DNA from 3 places in the Streptomyces sp. NPDC050535 genome. Region 3 is predicted to be linked to each of the others. Evidence: riboswitches for the same ligand, from Rfam matches in the RefSeq annotation. Region 3 holds a riboswitch; each other region holds the start of a gene.
The links. A riboswitch is a leader RNA that binds a small molecule or an ion and turns the genes downstream of it on or off. The one in region 3 is predicted to bind S-adenosylmethionine.
Positions count from the first base shown of each region.

Region 1: linked by a shared signal. The riboswitch ahead of ACIBLC_RS20945 (aminotransferase class V-fold PLP-dependent enzyme) and the one ahead of ACIBLC_RS11455 (putative leader peptide) in region 3 are both predicted to bind S-adenosylmethionine.
Region 2: linked by a shared signal. The riboswitch ahead of thrC (threonine synthase) and the one ahead of ACIBLC_RS11455 (putative leader peptide) in region 3 are both predicted to bind S-adenosylmethionine.

Region 1 is NZ_JBITHE010000009.1:16,901-22,270, reverse strand. Features, by position in the region: gene ACIBLC_RS20955 (rhomboid family intramembrane serine protease) at 1-405, shown strand, start outside; gene ACIBLC_RS20950 (Lrp/AsnC family transcriptional regulator) at 402-683, shown strand; gene ACIBLC_RS20945 (aminotransferase class V-fold PLP-dependent enzyme) at 741-2,102, opposite strand; SAM riboswitch class IV at 2,292-2,408, opposite strand; gene trpD (anthranilate phosphoribosyltransferase) at 2,526-3,590, opposite strand; gene ACIBLC_RS20935 (cytochrome bc complex cytochrome b subunit) at 3,746-5,370, opposite strand, start outside.
Region 2 is NZ_JBITHE010000012.1:139,532-144,901, forward strand. Features, by position in the region: gene groL (chaperonin GroEL) at 1-37, opposite strand, end outside; gene ACIBLC_RS25785 (cold-shock protein) at 431-637, opposite strand; gene ACIBLC_RS25790 (MoaD/ThiS family protein) at 1,151-1,426, opposite strand; gene thrC (threonine synthase) at 1,560-2,888, opposite strand; SAM riboswitch class I at 2,906-3,053, opposite strand; gene ACIBLC_RS25800 (glucosyl-3-phosphoglycerate synthase) at 3,230-4,204, shown strand; gene ACIBLC_RS25805 (trehalose-6-phosphate synthase) at 4,281-5,370, shown strand, end outside.
Region 3 is NZ_JBITHE010000004.1:149,308-154,677, forward strand. Features, by position in the region: gene ACIBLC_RS11445 (LLM class flavin-dependent oxidoreductase) at 1-952, opposite strand, end outside; gene ACIBLC_RS11450 (putative leader peptide) at 1,028-1,153, opposite strand; SAM riboswitch class IV at 1,193-1,305, opposite strand; SAM riboswitch class IV at 1,601-1,746, shown strand; gene ACIBLC_RS11455 (putative leader peptide) at 1,783-1,848, shown strand; gene ACIBLC_RS11460 (glutathione S-transferase family protein) at 1,941-2,714, shown strand; gene ACIBLC_RS11465 (peptidoglycan-binding protein) at 2,736-3,437, opposite strand; gene ACIBLC_RS11470 (SpoIIE family protein phosphatase) at 3,758-5,370, shown strand, end outside.

The sequences.
Region 1 (5,370 bases), on a different contig from region 3:
ATGGGCCATGTGGAGTTCGCCCTCTTCTATCTGGGCTGCGGCTGTCTCGCCCTGCTGGGCTACGCGGTCGCGAACGCGGAGTCCGGGCAGGCCCTGGTCGGCGCCTCCGGGGCGATCTCCGCGGTGCTCGGGGCGTTCCTGTACCTGTTCCCCAAGGCCCGGGTGACCAGTCTCTTCCCGTTCCTCTTCTTCCTGCCGCTGCGCTTCCCGGCCTGGGTGGTACTGCCCTTCTGGGTGACTCTCCAGTGGCTGGCGGCGAGCCGGGTCGCCGCGGGTCCCGGGGTCGCCTATCTGGCCCACCTGGTGGGCTTCTCCCTCGGCTTCGCCTACGCGTGGGTGCGTTTCGGCCGGACGACTAGAGTGAAAGCCCCAGCAGCGGCCCCCGAGGGAGAAAACCAGCCGTGATCACCGCGATCGTTCTCATCAAGACCAGCGTGGACCGGATCCCCGAGATCGCGGAGTCGATCGCCGCCCTGGAAAGCGTCAGCGAGGTCTTCTCGGTCACCGGCACCTACGACCTGATCGCGATGGTCCGGGTGAAGGCCCACGACGACCTGGCGGACGTCATCCCCGGCAGCATCAGCAAGATCCCGGGCGTCGAGGGCACGGACACGCACGTCGCCTTCCGCACCTACTCCCAGCACGACCTGGAGGCGGCGTTCGCGATCGGCCTGGACGGCTGACGGCCGCGCCCGGTCACGGGCGGGCCACGCCCCGGTCACGGCCGTGCGGTCGGGCCGTCACACGGCGGGGACGCAACGCCCGCCCTCCGTACGGTAGTTCCACTGCGCACCGTCCCGGACGAGCTCCTTCACCGCGCCCACGAACCGCTCGACGTGCTCGTCCGGCGTACCCGCGCCGAAGCTGACCCGGATGGCGTTGAGGGACTTCTCGCCGGGCGCGGCCTCGGGGGCGCCGCACTCCCCCTGGGTCTCCGGGTCGCTGCCGAGCAGGGTGCGCACCAGCGGGTGGGCGCAGAACAGGCCGTCGCGCACCCCGATGCCGTACTCGGCGGAGAGCGCGGCCGCGAAGTGCGAGCTGTTCCAGCCCTCGACGACGAAGGAGATGACGCCGACCCGCGGGGCGTCGTCGCCGAAGAGGGAGAGGACCCGGACCTCCGGGACCTCGGCGAGACCCGCGCGAACCGTGTGGATCAGGTGCCGTTCGCGGGCGACGAGCTTGTCGAAGCCCTCGTCGGTGAGGGCCTTGCAGGCCGAGGCGATGGAGTAGACACCGATCACGTTCGGCGAGCCGGCCTCGTGCCGGGCGGCGCTGTCGTGCCACTCCACGTCCACGCCGCCGTCCACCCGCCGGGTGACCTTACGGCTCGCTCCCCCGCCGGCCAGGTACGGCTCGGCCGTGCGGAGCCAGTCGGAGCGGCCCGCGAGGACACCGGAGCCGAAGGGGGCGTACAGCTTGTGCCCGGAGAAGGCCACCCAGTCGACGTCGAGGTCGCGCACCGACACCGGCTGGTGCGGGACGAGCTGCGCGGCGTCGAGAACGATGCGCGCACCGTGCGCGTGCGCGGCGGCGGCCAGCTCTCGCACCGGCCACAGCTCGCCGGTGACGTTCGAGGCGCCCGTCACGCAGACGAGGGCCGGGCCGCGGGGGTCGCGCTCGGCGAGCGCCCGCTCCAGCGTCGCGACGGCCTCGTCAGGCGTACGGGGGGCGTTCAGGTACGTCACCCGCGCGTCCCGCCAGGGCAGCAGCGAGGCGTGGTGCTCGGTCTCGAAGACGAAGACCTGGCAGTCGGCCGGAAGGGCGGCGGCCAGCAGGTTGAGCGAGTCGGTGGTCGACCGGGTGAACACGACCTGGTCGTCGTCCCGGCAGTCCAGGAACTCGGCGACGGTCTCGCGGGAGTTCTCGAAGAGGTCGGTGGAGAGCTGGGACAGGTACCCGGCGCCACGGTGCACGCTCCCGTAGTACGGGGCGTACGCCGCCACGTCGTCCCAGACCCGCTGGAGGGCCGGGGCGCTGGCGGCATAGTCGAGAGCGGCGTAGGTGACCTCGCCACCGGTGACGAGCGGGACGGCGACATCCCCTCCCAGAACGGACAGAGGGGAACAAACGGCCTGGCCGGTGGCAACGGTGGAGACAGACATGGCGAACTCCTGTGAGACGCGGGGGCGGCGCGCGAGACCGGTCCGCAACCAGGGCGGGGCTCAGCGCGGGAAAAGGCGAAAGGGGTACGCGGAAAAGGGGCTCTACGCCCTATCGCATTCGCTTGCTCACAGAAGGCTCCCTCGAACACCAGGACCCCTGGGCTGTAAACCACTCAGAAGAGTGCGAGGGGTCCGCGCTTGCCGCAGACCTCGCTGCCTACGGCCTGGTCTTCACCCGGGGCACCCCGCCACGGACGGAGGGTTGCCGGACAGTCGGCCGGGGCCTCATGACTGTCACTCATGACCTGCCGAAAAACCTACGCGACGTCATCGCGACGGCGCAACCCGTGTCCGGATCCCGGAACACGAACGGGGCCGGACCTGGTCGGCCCGGCCCCTCCTCTTCACACCAACGGCCCCGCGCTACGCGTTGGTCGCCGCCACCCATCGCTCGAGCGACCGCTTGGCCGCCCCCGAGTCGATGGCCTCCGCGGCCTTCGCCATCCCGGCGCGGATCTGCTCGGCGAGCGGTCCCTCGCCCGGCGAGAGGGCCACCAGGGCCGCCGCCGAGTTCAGCAGCACGGCGTCCCGTACGGGCCCCGTCTCACCGTCGAGGAGCCGCCGGGCCACGTCCGCGTTGTACGCGGAGTCCGCGCCCCGCAGCGCCTCGATCGGGGCCAGGTCGATACCGGCGTCCCGGGGGTCGAAGGACTCCTCCGTGACCTTTCCGTCCCGTACGACCCACACCCGGGAGGTGGAGGTGATCGTCAGCTCGTCGAGGCCGTCGTCGCCGCGGAAGACCAGCGAGGAGTTGCCCCGCTCGGCGAAGACGCCCGCGACGATCGGCGCCATGCGGGGGTCGGCGACCCCGACCGCCTGCGCTTTGACCCGGGCGGGATTCGTCAACGGACCGAGCGCGTTGAAGACCGTCCGGATGCCCAACTGCCCGCGCGCGGCGCCCACATGACGCAGCGCCGGGTGGAACTTCACCGCGAAGCAGAAGGTGATCCCGGCCTCCTCGGCCACCTCGGCCACCCGTTTCGTCGTCAGCTCCAGATTGACCCCGAGCTTCTGGAGGACGTCGGACGCGCCGGAGGCGGAGGAAGCCGCCCGATTGCCGTGCTTGACGACCTTCGCGCCCGTCCCGGCGATGACGATCGCCGACATGGTGGAGATGTTGACGGTCTTGGCCCCGTCGCCGCCCGTACCGACGATGTCGACGGTCCGCCCGGGCACCTCGATCACGTTGGCGTGCTCGTACATCATCCGTACGAGCCCGGTGATCTCCTCGACGGTCTCTCCCTTGGCCCGCAGCGCCACCGCGAACCCGGCGATCTGCGCGTCGGTCGCCTCACCGCGCATCATCAGGTTCATCGCCCAGGCGGTGTCGTCCGCACTCAGGTCACGGCCGTCGAGCAGGCCGTTCAGCAACCTGGGCCAGGAACGGTCCGCCGCGGTGTCGCCTCCAGCGGGGTTCACAGCGCTCATGGTCGCTCCTGGGTTCTCAGAGAGGTGCGCGGGTGGACTCACCCCGGGCACGTAGGGGTGAGTCCACCCTATCCAGCCCGGGAGACGGCAAAGAGCCCCGTCCATGCAATGGACGGGGCTCGAGCCGTGGCGATCAGCGAGGATCGTGCGGGTGATCAGTGGTGGCCGTGGCCGCTCGTGATCTCCTTGTACTCCTCGACGGTGGGCTTGGGGATCTGGTTGTCCTCCCCGTAGTAGCCCTTGCTGAGCTTGGCGCGCAGCTTCTGCGCACCCTTCACCTTGCGCTCGACACCGTTCTCGTCGACCGGCGGACCGATCTCGGCCGGCTTGTACTGCTCGTGCGCGGTGAGCGTGTGCAGCGACTCCTGGCTGAGCGGCTCGTGGATCTCGATGAACTCACCGTGCGGCAGGCGCTTGATGATGCCCGACTCGCGGCCGTGCAGCACCTTGTCCCGGTCCCGGCGCTGAAGGCCGAGGCAGATCCGCTTGGTGGCGATGAACGCGAGAACCGGCGCCACGAAGAACGCGATCCGTACGAACCAGGTGATCGTGTTGATCGACAGGTGGAAGTGCGTGGCCCAGAGGTCGTTTCCACCACCGATGAGCAGGACCATGTACCAGGTGATCCACGCGACACCGAAGGCCGTACGGGTCGGGACGTTGCGCGGGCGGTCCAGGATGTGGTGCTCGCGCTTGTCGCCGGTGACCCAGGACTCGATGAACGGGTAGACCGCGATCGCGACCAGGACCAGCGGGAAGATGATCAGCGGGACGAACACACCCAGGACGAGCGTGTGACCCCACAGGTTGATCTCCCAGCCCGGCATGACACGGATCAGGCCCTCGGAGAAGCCCATGTACCAGTCGGGCTGGGCGCCGGTGGACACCTGGTCAGGCCGGTAGGGGCCCATCGTCCAGATCGGGTTGATCGAGGCGATGCCCGCGATGATCGTGATGACACCGAAGACCAGGAAGAAGAAGCCGCCGGCCTTCGCGGTGTAGACCGGAAGGAGCGGCATTCCGACGACGTTCTTGTTCGTCTTTCCGGGGCCCGCGAACTGCGTGTGCTTGTGGTAGAAGACCAGGATCAGGTGGCCGACCACCAGGCCGAGCATGATGCCCGGCAGCAGCAGGATGTGGATCGAGTAGAAGCGGGCCACGAAGTCGCCGCCCGGGAACTCGCCGCCGAAGAGGAAGAACGAGAGGTACGTGCCCACGATCGGCACGGACAGGATCGCGCCCTCCATGAAGCGGACACCGGTTCCGGAGAGCAGGTCGTCAGGGAGCGAGTAGCCGGTGAAGCCGGTGAACATGCCCAGGACGAACAGCAGGAAACCGAAGAGCCAGTTGACCTCGCGGGGCTTGCGGAACGCACCCGTGAAGAACACGCGCATCATGTGCACGAACATGCCCGCGAGGAAGATCAGCGCGGCCCAGTGGTGGATCTGCCGGATCAGCAGGCCACCGCGCACATCGAAGGAGATGTGCATGGTCGAGTTGAAGGCCTCGGACATCAGCTGGCCCTGCAGCGGGATGTAGCTGCCGTGGTATTCCACCTCGTTCATCGACGGGTGGAAGAACAGCGTCAGGTACACACCCGTGAGGATGATGATGATGAAGCTGTAGAGGCAGACCTCGCCCAGCATGAAGGACCAGTGGTCCGGGAAGATCTTGCGCATGTTGGTCTTGGCCAGGCCGTAGATGCCCAGCCGGCCGTCGGCCCAGTCGGCGACCCGCTCGCCCGCGGGTGCCTTCTTCCGCGAGTTCGCGTCGACCGGGT
Region 2 (5,370 bases), on a different contig from region 3:
GCCGCGCCTCCTCGTTGAACGCGATGATCTTGGCCATGTGAAGTGGTCCTCCCGGACTGGGGTGGATTGCTCCGGACCGCGCCCGCGCCCGCGACGGACGGCCTGCGTGCCTCGTGGTTCCTTGCCCCACTTGGCCTGCGGGCCTCACTGACCCGGTCCTCGTTGTCACTCTCACCTGCAGAGTGCTAACGCCAATGATTAGCACTCGCCCCTACCGAGTGCAAGCGGCTCCGAAAGATCCGCAGGTGGGGCGGGGGGCGCGACCGGCGCGAAGACAGCCGGAGGGACGCGAAGGCAGCCGACGGGGCACGCGGACAGCCGCAGGGCCGGACATGCAGCCAGGGGGACAGACAGACCGAAGGGCTCGCGCCCCCTGCCGGGGACACGAGCCCTTCGTCACGTCGAACAGAACAATCAGTCGGCGCGTGCTTCAGCTGGTCGCCAGCCGGACCATGTCCGCCTGCGGCCCTTTCTGGCCCTGCGAGATCTCGAACTCGACCCGCTGGCCCTCTTCAAGGGTGCGGTAGCCGTCCATTTGAATCGCGCTGTAGTGGACGAATACATCCGCACCACCGTCGACCGCGATGAAGCCGTACCCCTTCTCCGCGTTGAACCATTTGACGGTGCCCTGAGCCATGCCTAACTCCCCTATTACTGGCCCTTGCACAGGACCGCACTTCGCGGGCCCGGGTCAGACCTCACCCCCCAAGGATTGGGGGTGTGCGCCGGAACGCGTCGACCGCGGCTGAATGTATCCGTCCAACTGCCCTCTGCAACAGGTCAATCGGACGAGAATTCTGAGCACGACCGATCGGGAATATCCGGAGAATTCACAAAGATTCCGGGCAAGTCGGGCCCCACAAATGCCATAAACGGCTCAAAAATGCGGGGTACATTGGCTGCTTCTTGTCGGGCATCGGGCAGGTACTCATATGCGCCCGGCATGAAACCGACTCGAAAGCGAAGCAGCTTCCCCAACTGTACCGCGCTCAACCATACAGAATTGCCCCCTCCGCTTCTCTCGCGGAGGGGGCAATTCGATGAACTCTCGGTGATTACCATTACCCAAGGTAACTGCAATCACCGTGCGTGACGGCGAATGACGGTCAGCCGCGGGCCGCCGGCCGGCCGTCGTCGGCGTCGGCGTCGGTCAGCCGCCGGCGACGGCCGGAATGATCGAGACGCCCGCGCCGTCCGGCGTCGCCGTCTCCAGACCCTGCTCGAAGCGGACGTCGTCGTCGTTCACGTACACGTTGACGAAGCGGCGCAGCTTGCCCTGGTCGTCCAGGACGCGCGCGGCGATACCGGTGTGGTTCTGCTCCAGGTCGGCGATCACCTCGCCGAGGGTGCCGCCCTCGGCGGCCACCTCGGCCTTGCCGCCGGTGTAGGTGCGCAGGATGGTGGGGATGCGGACGTTGACGCTCATTCGGTGTGACCTCCGGTCGGGTGCTCAGGTGCGGCGGAACAGCGCCCCAGGGGCGCGGGGCCGGGTCGGCGGGGGGCGACCGGCCCCCGTCGGCCCGCGGCCCTGATACGGCATTCCAGCGGAGCGCCCCCGCTCATGACGCGAGGCCGGCCTCGCGGAAGGAGTCGAGGTTCGGGCGGATGGTCGCGGTGAGCCCGGTGTCCGAGGCCACCGCGTCCAGGGTCTTGAGGCCGTCGCCGGTGTTGAGGACGACGGTGGTGAGGGTCGGGTCGAGCAGACCGTTCCCGATCAGCTTCTTCGCCACACCCACCGTCACGCCACCCGCGGTCTCGGCGAAGATGCCCTCCGTCTGCGCGAGGAGCTTGATCGCCTCGACGATCTCCTCGTCGTTGACGTCCTCCACGGCACCGCCGGTACGCCGCGCGATGTCGAGCACGTAGGGCCCGTCGGCCGGGTTGCCGATGGCCAGCGACTTGGCGATGGTGTTCGGCTTCTGCGGCCGTACGACGTCGTGGCCGGCCTTGTAGGCCACGGACACCGGCGAACAGCCCTCGGCCTGGGCACCGAAGATCTTGTACGGCCTGTCCTCCACGAGCCCGAGCCTGATCAGCTCCTGGAGACCCTTGTCGATCTTCGTGAGCTGGGAGCCGGAGGCGATCGGGACCACGAGCTGGTCGGGCAGCCGCCAGCCGAGCTGCTCGCAGATCTCGTACGCGAGGGTCTTCGAGCCCTCCGCGTAGTAGGGCCGCAGGTTGACGTTGACGAAGCCCCAGCCCTCGCCGGCCGGGTCGCCGATCAGCTCGGAGCAGAAGCGGTTCACGTCGTCGTAGTTGCCCTCGATACCGACGAGCTCCCCGCCGTACACCGCGGCCATGACGATCTTGCCCTGCTCCAGGTCGTGCGGGATGAACACGCAGGAGCGGAAGCCGGCGCGGGCGGCGGCGGCGCCCACCGCGCCGGCGAGGTTGCCGGTGGAGGAGCAGGAGAGGGTGGTGAAGCCGAAGGCGCGGGCGGCCTCGATGGCCTGGGCGACGACGCGGTCCTTGAAGGAGTGCGTCGGGTTGCCCGAGTCGTCCTTGACGAAGAGCCTGCCCGGGGTGACGCCCAGCTCGCGCGCCAGGTTGTCGGCCTTGACGAGCTTGGTCCAGCCGGGGTTGATGTTCGGCTTCTCCGCGACGTCCGCCGGGACCGGCAGGAGCGGCGCGTAACGCCAGATGTTCGCGGGGCCCGCCTCGATGCGCTTGCGGAGGTCCTCGGTCTCGTAGGCGGAGAAGTCGTAGGCGATCTCCAGCGGCCCGAAACACTCCTCGCAGGCGAAGACCGGACCGAGGGGCACGCGGTGCCCGCACTCGCGGCAGGAGAGCGCGGCGGCGGGGCCCAGATCGACGGAGTTCCCGGAATCCGGGGAGGTCACGGTGCTCGTGGTGTTCGCGGTGGTGCTTGCAACTGTCTGCGCAGCCATGGAGGGGAGGCCCTTTCTCCTCATCTTCCTCACGACGCACTTCGCCGTGAGACGGATTTGGCACCTTCCCGAGCCGGGAGCCTCACCACGTCGACGTGACAAGAACCAGCTGGAGGGTTGCCGGGGCTTCAACGGGCCGTATCCCTCTGCCCCTCTGGATGAGCGGTATTCAGTTGTACGCCGGCCGACCCCGACATGCGATGGTCATCAGCGTTGTTCAAGACTGTAACCGAAGGCCTGGATGGTGGAGAGAGCCGTCCGAACCGCGAGATGCCGACAACACCCCCTGCCGGCGCGGCGACGGGCACAAGCATCCCAATGAACGCAAGGGAGAGCCGCACGTGCTGGAAGACGTCGAGCGCTGGCTGAGCACGCGCTCCTGGTCCGTGAGTGACCGCCCGCTCAAGAAGCTCATAGCCGCGAAGCGATCCACCCACTCCACGGTGAGCGTGGTTCTGCCCGCGCTCAACGAGGAGGCGACGGTCGGTGAGATCGTCTCCATCATCCGCCGCGACCTGATGACCCGGAAAGTCCCTCTCGTCGACGAGATCGTCGTCATCGACTCGGGCTCGACGGACCGCACCTCCGAGGTCGCCGCCGCGGCCGGCGCCCGGGTTGTTCACAGGGACGAAATACTCCCCCGCATCCCGGCCGTGCCCGGCAAGGGCGAGGTGCTGTGGCGGTCACTCCTCGTGACGAGCGGCGACATCGTCTGTTTCATCGACGCGGACCTCAAGGAGTTCTCGTCGGACTTCGTCTCCGGGATCGTGGGGCCGCTGCTCACCGATCCGGGCGTGGACCTGGTCAAGGCGATGTACGACCGCCCGCTGAACCTGCCGGGCGAACCCACCTCCGGCAGGACCGCGGCCGGCCAGGGCGGCCGTGTCACCGAACTGATGGCCCGCCCCCTGCTGAACATGCACTGGCCGCAGCTGGCCGGATTCGTCCAGCCGCTCGGCGGCGAGTACGCGGCCCGCCGCTCGCTCCTCGAACAGCTCCCGTTCCCCGTCGGATACGGCGTGGAGCTGGGCATGCTCGTCGACGCCCTGCACCTGGTGGGCCTGGACGCGCTCGCCCAGGTCGACGTCGGTGTCCGCAAGCACCGGCACCAGGACGGCCAGGCGCTGGGCCGGATGTCCGCCGCGATCTACCGCACCGCGCAGCTCCGGCTCGCCCGCGGACACCTCATCCGTCCGGCCCTCACCCAGTTCGAGCGGGGCGAGTCCGGCTTCGAGCCGCGCACCTACTCCGTCGATACGGAAGAACGGCCTCCGATGGCGGAGATCACGGAGTACCAGGCACGCAAAGCGGCGTAATCCGGCGGTCGTATACGCCCTCGCGATACCCCGTCCGTACGTTTGAGCGTTTCCGGGCCGGGCTAGGTTGAGGCGTATGGCTTCCACGTCTTCCACCGCGTCTCCGCAGGGTTCCCACCGCATCCTCGTCGCGTCCAACCGCGGCCCGGTCTCCTACGACGTCCACGAGGACGGCTCGCTGCACCCCAGGCGGGGCGGCGGCGGGCTGGTCTCGGGCCTGTCGGCGATCGGCCCGGACGCGGGCGCCCTGTGGGTGTGCTCGGCGCTCGGCGACGGGGACCGCGAGGCGGTGCGGCGCGGGGTCGGCGAGGACGGCGTACGGATGCTGGACATCGACGCGGAGACGCACACGGACGCCTACAACGGCATCGCGAACTCGGTGCTGTGGTTCATCCACCACATGCTCTACCAGACGCCGCTGGAGCCGGTCTTCGACACGGAGTTCCGGCGTCAGTGGGCGTCGTACGAGGCCTACAACCGGGCCTTCGCGCGGGCGCTGGCCGACGAGGCGGCGCAGGGGGCCGTGGTGGTCGTACAGGACTACCACCTGACCCTGGTCCCCGGCATGCTCCGGGAACTCCGCCCCGACCTGCGGATCGGCCACTTCTCGCACACGCCGTGGGCGCCGGTCGACTACTTCCGCCTCCTCCCCGACGACATCGCCGAGCAGGTGCTGCGCGGCATGCTCGGCGCGGACCGCCTCGGCTTCCTCACCCAGCGCTGGGCGTCCGCGTTCACCGCGTGCGCCGAGGAGATGGCCGGCGGGCTCGGTGACACACGCGTCGGCGTGCACGGGCTCGGCGCGGACGCGGACTTCCTGCGCGAGCGTTCGCACGAGGCGGATGTCGCCGAACGGATGGTCACACTGCGTGAGCAGATCGGCGAGGGCCGGAAGGCGATCGTGCGGGTCGACCGCACCGAGCTGTCGAAGAACATCGTGCGCGGGCTGCACGCCTACCGGCAGCTCCTGGAGGACCAGCCGTCCTGGCGCGAACGGGTCGTGCACGTCGCCTTCGCATACCCCTCCCGGCAGGACCTCGCCGTGTACCGCGACTACACCGCCGAGGTGCAGCGGGTCGCCGACGACATCAACTCCGCCTACGGCACGCCCGGCTGGACCCCGGTCGTCCTGCACGTCAAGGACGACTTCGCCCGCTCCCTCGCCG
Region 3 (5,370 bases):
CCGCGGCGGCGGGGTCGTTGTCGAGGAACACCACCAGGTCCCCGAAGAGGTGCAACGGCTCCTCGGCGCGTCCGGCAGCCGCCTGTTCGGCGCGGACGGCGGTGATGACGGCGCGTGCCTGCCCGGCGTCGTGCGGAGTCACGTATCCGATGTCGGCGCTGCGGCCGAGGAGCCGGAACGGCGCGCCTGTCCCGGACTCGTGGGCCAGTGCGGTGACCAGGGGTTGCCCCTGTGGCGGACGGGGCGTGATCGAGGGGCCCTTGACGCTGAAGTGCTTGCCCTCGAAGTCGATGTAGTGCAGTTTGTCGCGGTCGACGAAGCGGCCGGTGGTGACGTCCCGGATCTCCGCGTCGTCCTCCCAGCTGTCCCACAGCCGGCGTACCGCCTCGACGTAGTCGGCGGTTTCGTCGAAGAGGTCGACGATCAACTCCCGTAGCGCGGGGGTCTCCAGGTCCTCGACGTGGAGTTTCGGGAACGAACGGCGTCCGAAGTGCGCGGCCTCGTTCTGCCGTGCCGACGCCTGTACGCGCAGCCCCGCCCGGCCGGTGCTCACGTAGTCGAGGGTGGCGATGGCCTTGGAGGTGTGGAAGGGCTCCGTGTGGGTGGTGACCACGGTCGGCACCAGCCCGATGTGGCTGGTCAACGGCGCTACGCGGGCGGCGATGAGAACGGCGTCGAGCCGGCCGCGTACCTGGTCGGTGCGTGCGTCCGGCTCGCTGAGGCGTGCGGACTGGGGGCCGAGTCCGTCCTCGATGGTCACGAAGTCGAGCAGACCGCGCTCGGCCTCGGTGATCAGGTCGGTCCAGTACGAGGCGGTGAACAGGTCGTCGGGACGGGCCACGGGCTCGCGCCAGGCGGCCGGATGCCAGCCCGCGCCGTCGAGGGCGACGGCCAGGTGCAGTTCGGCGGATGAAGGAGAGGGGGACGAGGGCAACAAAGGTGACGAGGACACGGAAAAGGTGCCTTCCTGATCGACCGTACGAGATCGCCGGGCCCCGGTGCGGAGGTGCGGCGGCTGGGTGACGGGTCAGGGACGACAGAGCGCGCCGGCCACGCGCTGGAGGTCGATGTGCGGCCGGGTGTACAGGTGCACGCGACGGCGCGGGGCGAGAACCATGACACGGAGGAGAAGCACGGCCTGCACGTCGGTCACCTCCGCCCTTCCGGCTCGGCGGGCCCTGGGGCCGCGTCGGCATCGCGCTTGCGGAACCCGGTCGGGTGCCACCTGGTCGTCACCTGGAGCACCCCGCCGCGGAGGAGGGTTGCCGGTCAGCAAGCCAGGGCTTGACGCTGACGCTCATAACCTGCTGTGGACGTTACGGGAGGCCACAGCGGTGCGCAATGCCCGGAGATCATGCCCGTTCTCACATCGCCGCGTGTCCTCGACAGCGACAACCACCGGGCCGCACGATCTGTTCCGCGTGACATCTCCGGCCGGAGACAGGCCTGTTCCGCATCGCGTGTCCGGCCTGTTCCGCATCGGTGTCCGGCCCGTTCCACCTCACATGTCCGGCCGGAGACAGACCGGGTGACCACCTGATGAGACTGCGGCGGAGGCCTTCTTGACGGCCTCACGGAGCGCGCCGACACTGTCGGGGACGGTCACGATTGTCAGCGCCCTTCGGGCAGGTTCTCCCTGTCCGTGAGGTCATCGGCCCCGGCTTGCTGGCAGGCAACCCTTCCACCGCGACGGGGTGCCCCGGGTGACGACCGGGTTCCGCCGGTGCGGCGGGACAAGCGTGGTCTCGCGTCTCGCGAGCCCCGAGTGTGGAACCGGTGGGAATGACCAAGAGCGGTTTGACGAGGCGCCTGCACATCGATCTGTTGCGTGTCTCCAGCGCCTACTGATCCGAGTGATCCGGACCGGTACGTAGCGCAGTCACTCCGTTCCGCCGCGGTGCCCACAAGGTGGCCGTGGCCTCCTCGCCCCATGGAGAGTCATGTCCGAGACAATCTCGCACGCCTCAAACACCGGTACCTCCTGTACCCCGACTTCGTGCGTTCCCGGCTCACTTGACGCGATCCCCCACCCCCGGATCACCGCCGCGCCGTCCGCACGCCCGCACCGCTTCCGCAGCCGCATCGGAGTCGGTCTCGCCGGTGGCTTCTATCCGGCGCCGCACCGCTACGAGCTGTATCTGTCGACGCGCTGTCCCCTCTCGCTGCGTGTCTCGATCACTCTCGGCCTGCTGGGTCTCAGGGACTCGGTCGCCACCACGCTGCTGGCGCTCCCCGGCGACACCCCTGCCGCGTTCGCCGCACTGCGCAGGGTGTACGAGGCCACCTGGCACCACTACGACGGTCCGCTGACCGCGCCCGCGCTGTGCGACCGGTGGAGCGGACGCGTCGTCAGCAACCACACGCCCGACATTCTGCGCGACCTCGGTGACCTCCTCACCGAGCGCGCCGGATCCTGCCACTCCCCGCTCCGCCCGTCGGAACCGGCCGCGGACACGGACGCCCTGCGTGACCTCCTCGACCGCGAGGTGACACCGACCACGCCACCGGCGCGGCGGTCTGCGGCACTTGATCTACTGAACCGCCAACTCGCCTCCGGTCCCTACGTGTTGGGCAAGGAACTGACCGCCGCGGATGTGGACCTCTGGGTCGCCCTCGTCCAGCTCGAGGCGACCGAGGACCTGTCCGCGTACGCGCTCCTCCAGGACTACGTACGACGCCTCGACGCCCACCCGGCGTTCCACCGGAACCTGTGACCGGCCGAGGGCCGGAAACCCTCACGTGCGGGATTCCAGGGCAGCCCGGGTGTCGTTGCCGTAGACGCCCGTCTCGTCGCCCCGGATCCCGTACCAGAGCTGGAAGCGGGCCACCGCGGCGGTGAGTGTCGGGTCGTAGGTGCCGCTCGTGCCACCGCTCTCGTAGACGTCCGGGATGTCGAGGAGCCGTTGCTGGAGGTCCGTCACGTCGGGGCCGCTGTCGCCCTCCCGGAGGGTTCCTTCGCCGTCCGGGTCGGCGGCGCGGGAGGGGGCCTGGGCGACGGGTGCCGTGGCGGACGGGACGGCGGCGGACGGCGGTCCGTCGTCGCCGTCGCCGTCGTCGTCGCCCGGGAGCAGCAGCGCCAGGGCGAATCCGGCCAGCGCGGCCGCCGCCACCGCGACGACGACCGTGGCCTGGCGTCGTCCCGTGGAGTGCGCGCGCTCCTTGCGTGGGGCACGCGCCGGTGGTGCCACGGCCTTCGGCGCCCCGCCGGCGGTGTAGTCCTCGCCGGCCAGGACGGGCGGCAACTCCTCCGTCTCGGTCTCCCGCGTCGGCGTCAATCTGATCGACTCATAGCTTTCGTGCGAGTCCGCGCTCTGCTGATCCTCGCGGAACTCCCTCAGCAGTTCAGCGAGGGCCTCGGTTCGGCGGCGGCGCTGGACATACGTGGGTTCCAGCGCCGGGCGGCGCGCAGGTTGCTCGCGTTCGGGCGGTGTCGACACACTGCTCTCCTTCCGTGCGCGCGGTCTCCCGCCATTCCCGTGGAGAGATACGGAGGCAGCGGCACGGGAGTTCAGCCGATGGCCTTACCTCGCCTGAAGCTCCGCCGGGGGCGCCTGTAGCCCCGCCGGACGACAAGCGGCGGACATGCGGCGAACGAACACGGAGAGTCACCAATGGAGAGTCCGTGAATTCGCCGAAAGCCCTACGAAAGTCACGCCCGACCCACCGTGCGTCTCACTAAAGCCCGCGCGACAGTCATACAACGTGAAGAATGGGTGCGAGGGGGTAGGACCACCTTCGGAGAGCGGAGAGGGTCGCGGTGGGTGCGAGCAAGGAACGGGACGCAGCGGCCCGGCAGCGCTTCGACATGGCTGACGCCGTGCCACTACTGCTCGATGCCCGTAGGGCGGTGACCAGCTGGACCGCGGACGCCGAACGGCTGCTGGGGTACACCCCGGGAGAGGTGCTCGGACGGCCCGCCGCCGACCTGCTGATCGCCGAGGACGCGGCACGGGTCCCGGAGCTGGCCGAGCGGTGCCGTGGTGACGGCGGCTGGGCCGGCCTGCTCACCGCGCTGCACCGGGACGGGCACCCCCTGAAGCTGATGGTGCGGGTCGTCCCCCTGCGGGCGGACGGCGGCCCGGCACGCTGGGTGGTGCTGCTCGCCGAGCTGGCCGACGGGCCGGGCTGGGACATGAGCCGCTCGGTGCTGGAGCGGATCACCTCGCGTTCCCCGGTGGGCATGGCGATCCTGGACACGGATCTGCGGTACGTGTGGTCGAACGCCGCGCTGGAGCAGTTCGGCGGCGGCCGGTCCACCCAACGCCTGGGACGGAGACTCGCCGATGTGCAGCCGGGCCTCGACACCGAGCTGATCGAGGCACAGATGCGTCAGGTGCTGGAGAGCGGCGAGCCGGTGGTCGCGTACGAGCACGTGGGCCGCCTGCGCTCCGCGCCCCACCGCGAGACGTCCCACGCCATGTCGTTCATCCGCCTGGAGGACGACCAGGGCCACCCGATCGGCGTGTACTACACGGTCGTCGACATCGGCGAGTCCTACCGCGCCCGTCGGCGGCTCGCCCTGCTCGACCGGGCCGGCGAGCACATCGGCCGCAGCCTGGACGTCATGCAGACCGCGCAGGAGCTGGCCGATGTCGCCGTGCCCGGGCTGGCCGACTTCGTGGCCGTGGACCTGCTGGAGTCCGTGCTCAGGGGAGGCGAGCCCGCGCCAGGTCCACGGAGCGACGCGGAGACGGTACGGCTGCGGCGCGCCGGGCAACGGTCGGAACAGGGCGGTACCCCGGAGACCGCCTTCGGGATCGGCGATGTGGTGACCTACGGGGCGGGCTCTCCCCCGATCAGGTGTCTGACCGACGCCGAGTCCTGGCGCGAGGAGCGGCTGGACCCCCTGACCAGGGAGTGGACCACAGGAACCCCCGGCGGCCGGGCCGCCTCCTTCCTCGAGCTCGGGCTGCACAGCGTGATGATCGTGCCCGTCCAGGCCCGCGGCGTCACCCTGGGCATCACCACGTTCTTCCGGCGCAGCCGCCAGGATCCCTTCGACGAGGACGATCTGAGCCTGGCCGAGGAGTTCGTCGGCCGGGCCGCCCTGTGTGTCGACAACGCCCGCCGCTACACCCGCGAGCGCGACGCGGCCCTGATCCTCCAGCGCAACCTTCTCCCCCACCGCTTTCCCGACCAGGAAGCGGTGGAGGTCGCCGCCTGCTACCGGCCCGCGGACGAGCTGACCGGTCTCGCCGGCGACTGGTACGACGTGATTCCGCTGTCCGGGGCGCGGGTGGCCCTGGTGGTGGGTGAGGTGGCCGGCCACGGTATCGACGGCGCGGCGGCCATGGGACGGCTGCGGTCGGCCGTGCAGACCCTCGCCGATCTGGACCTGCCGCCCGAGGAGGTGCTGGCCCACCTCGATGA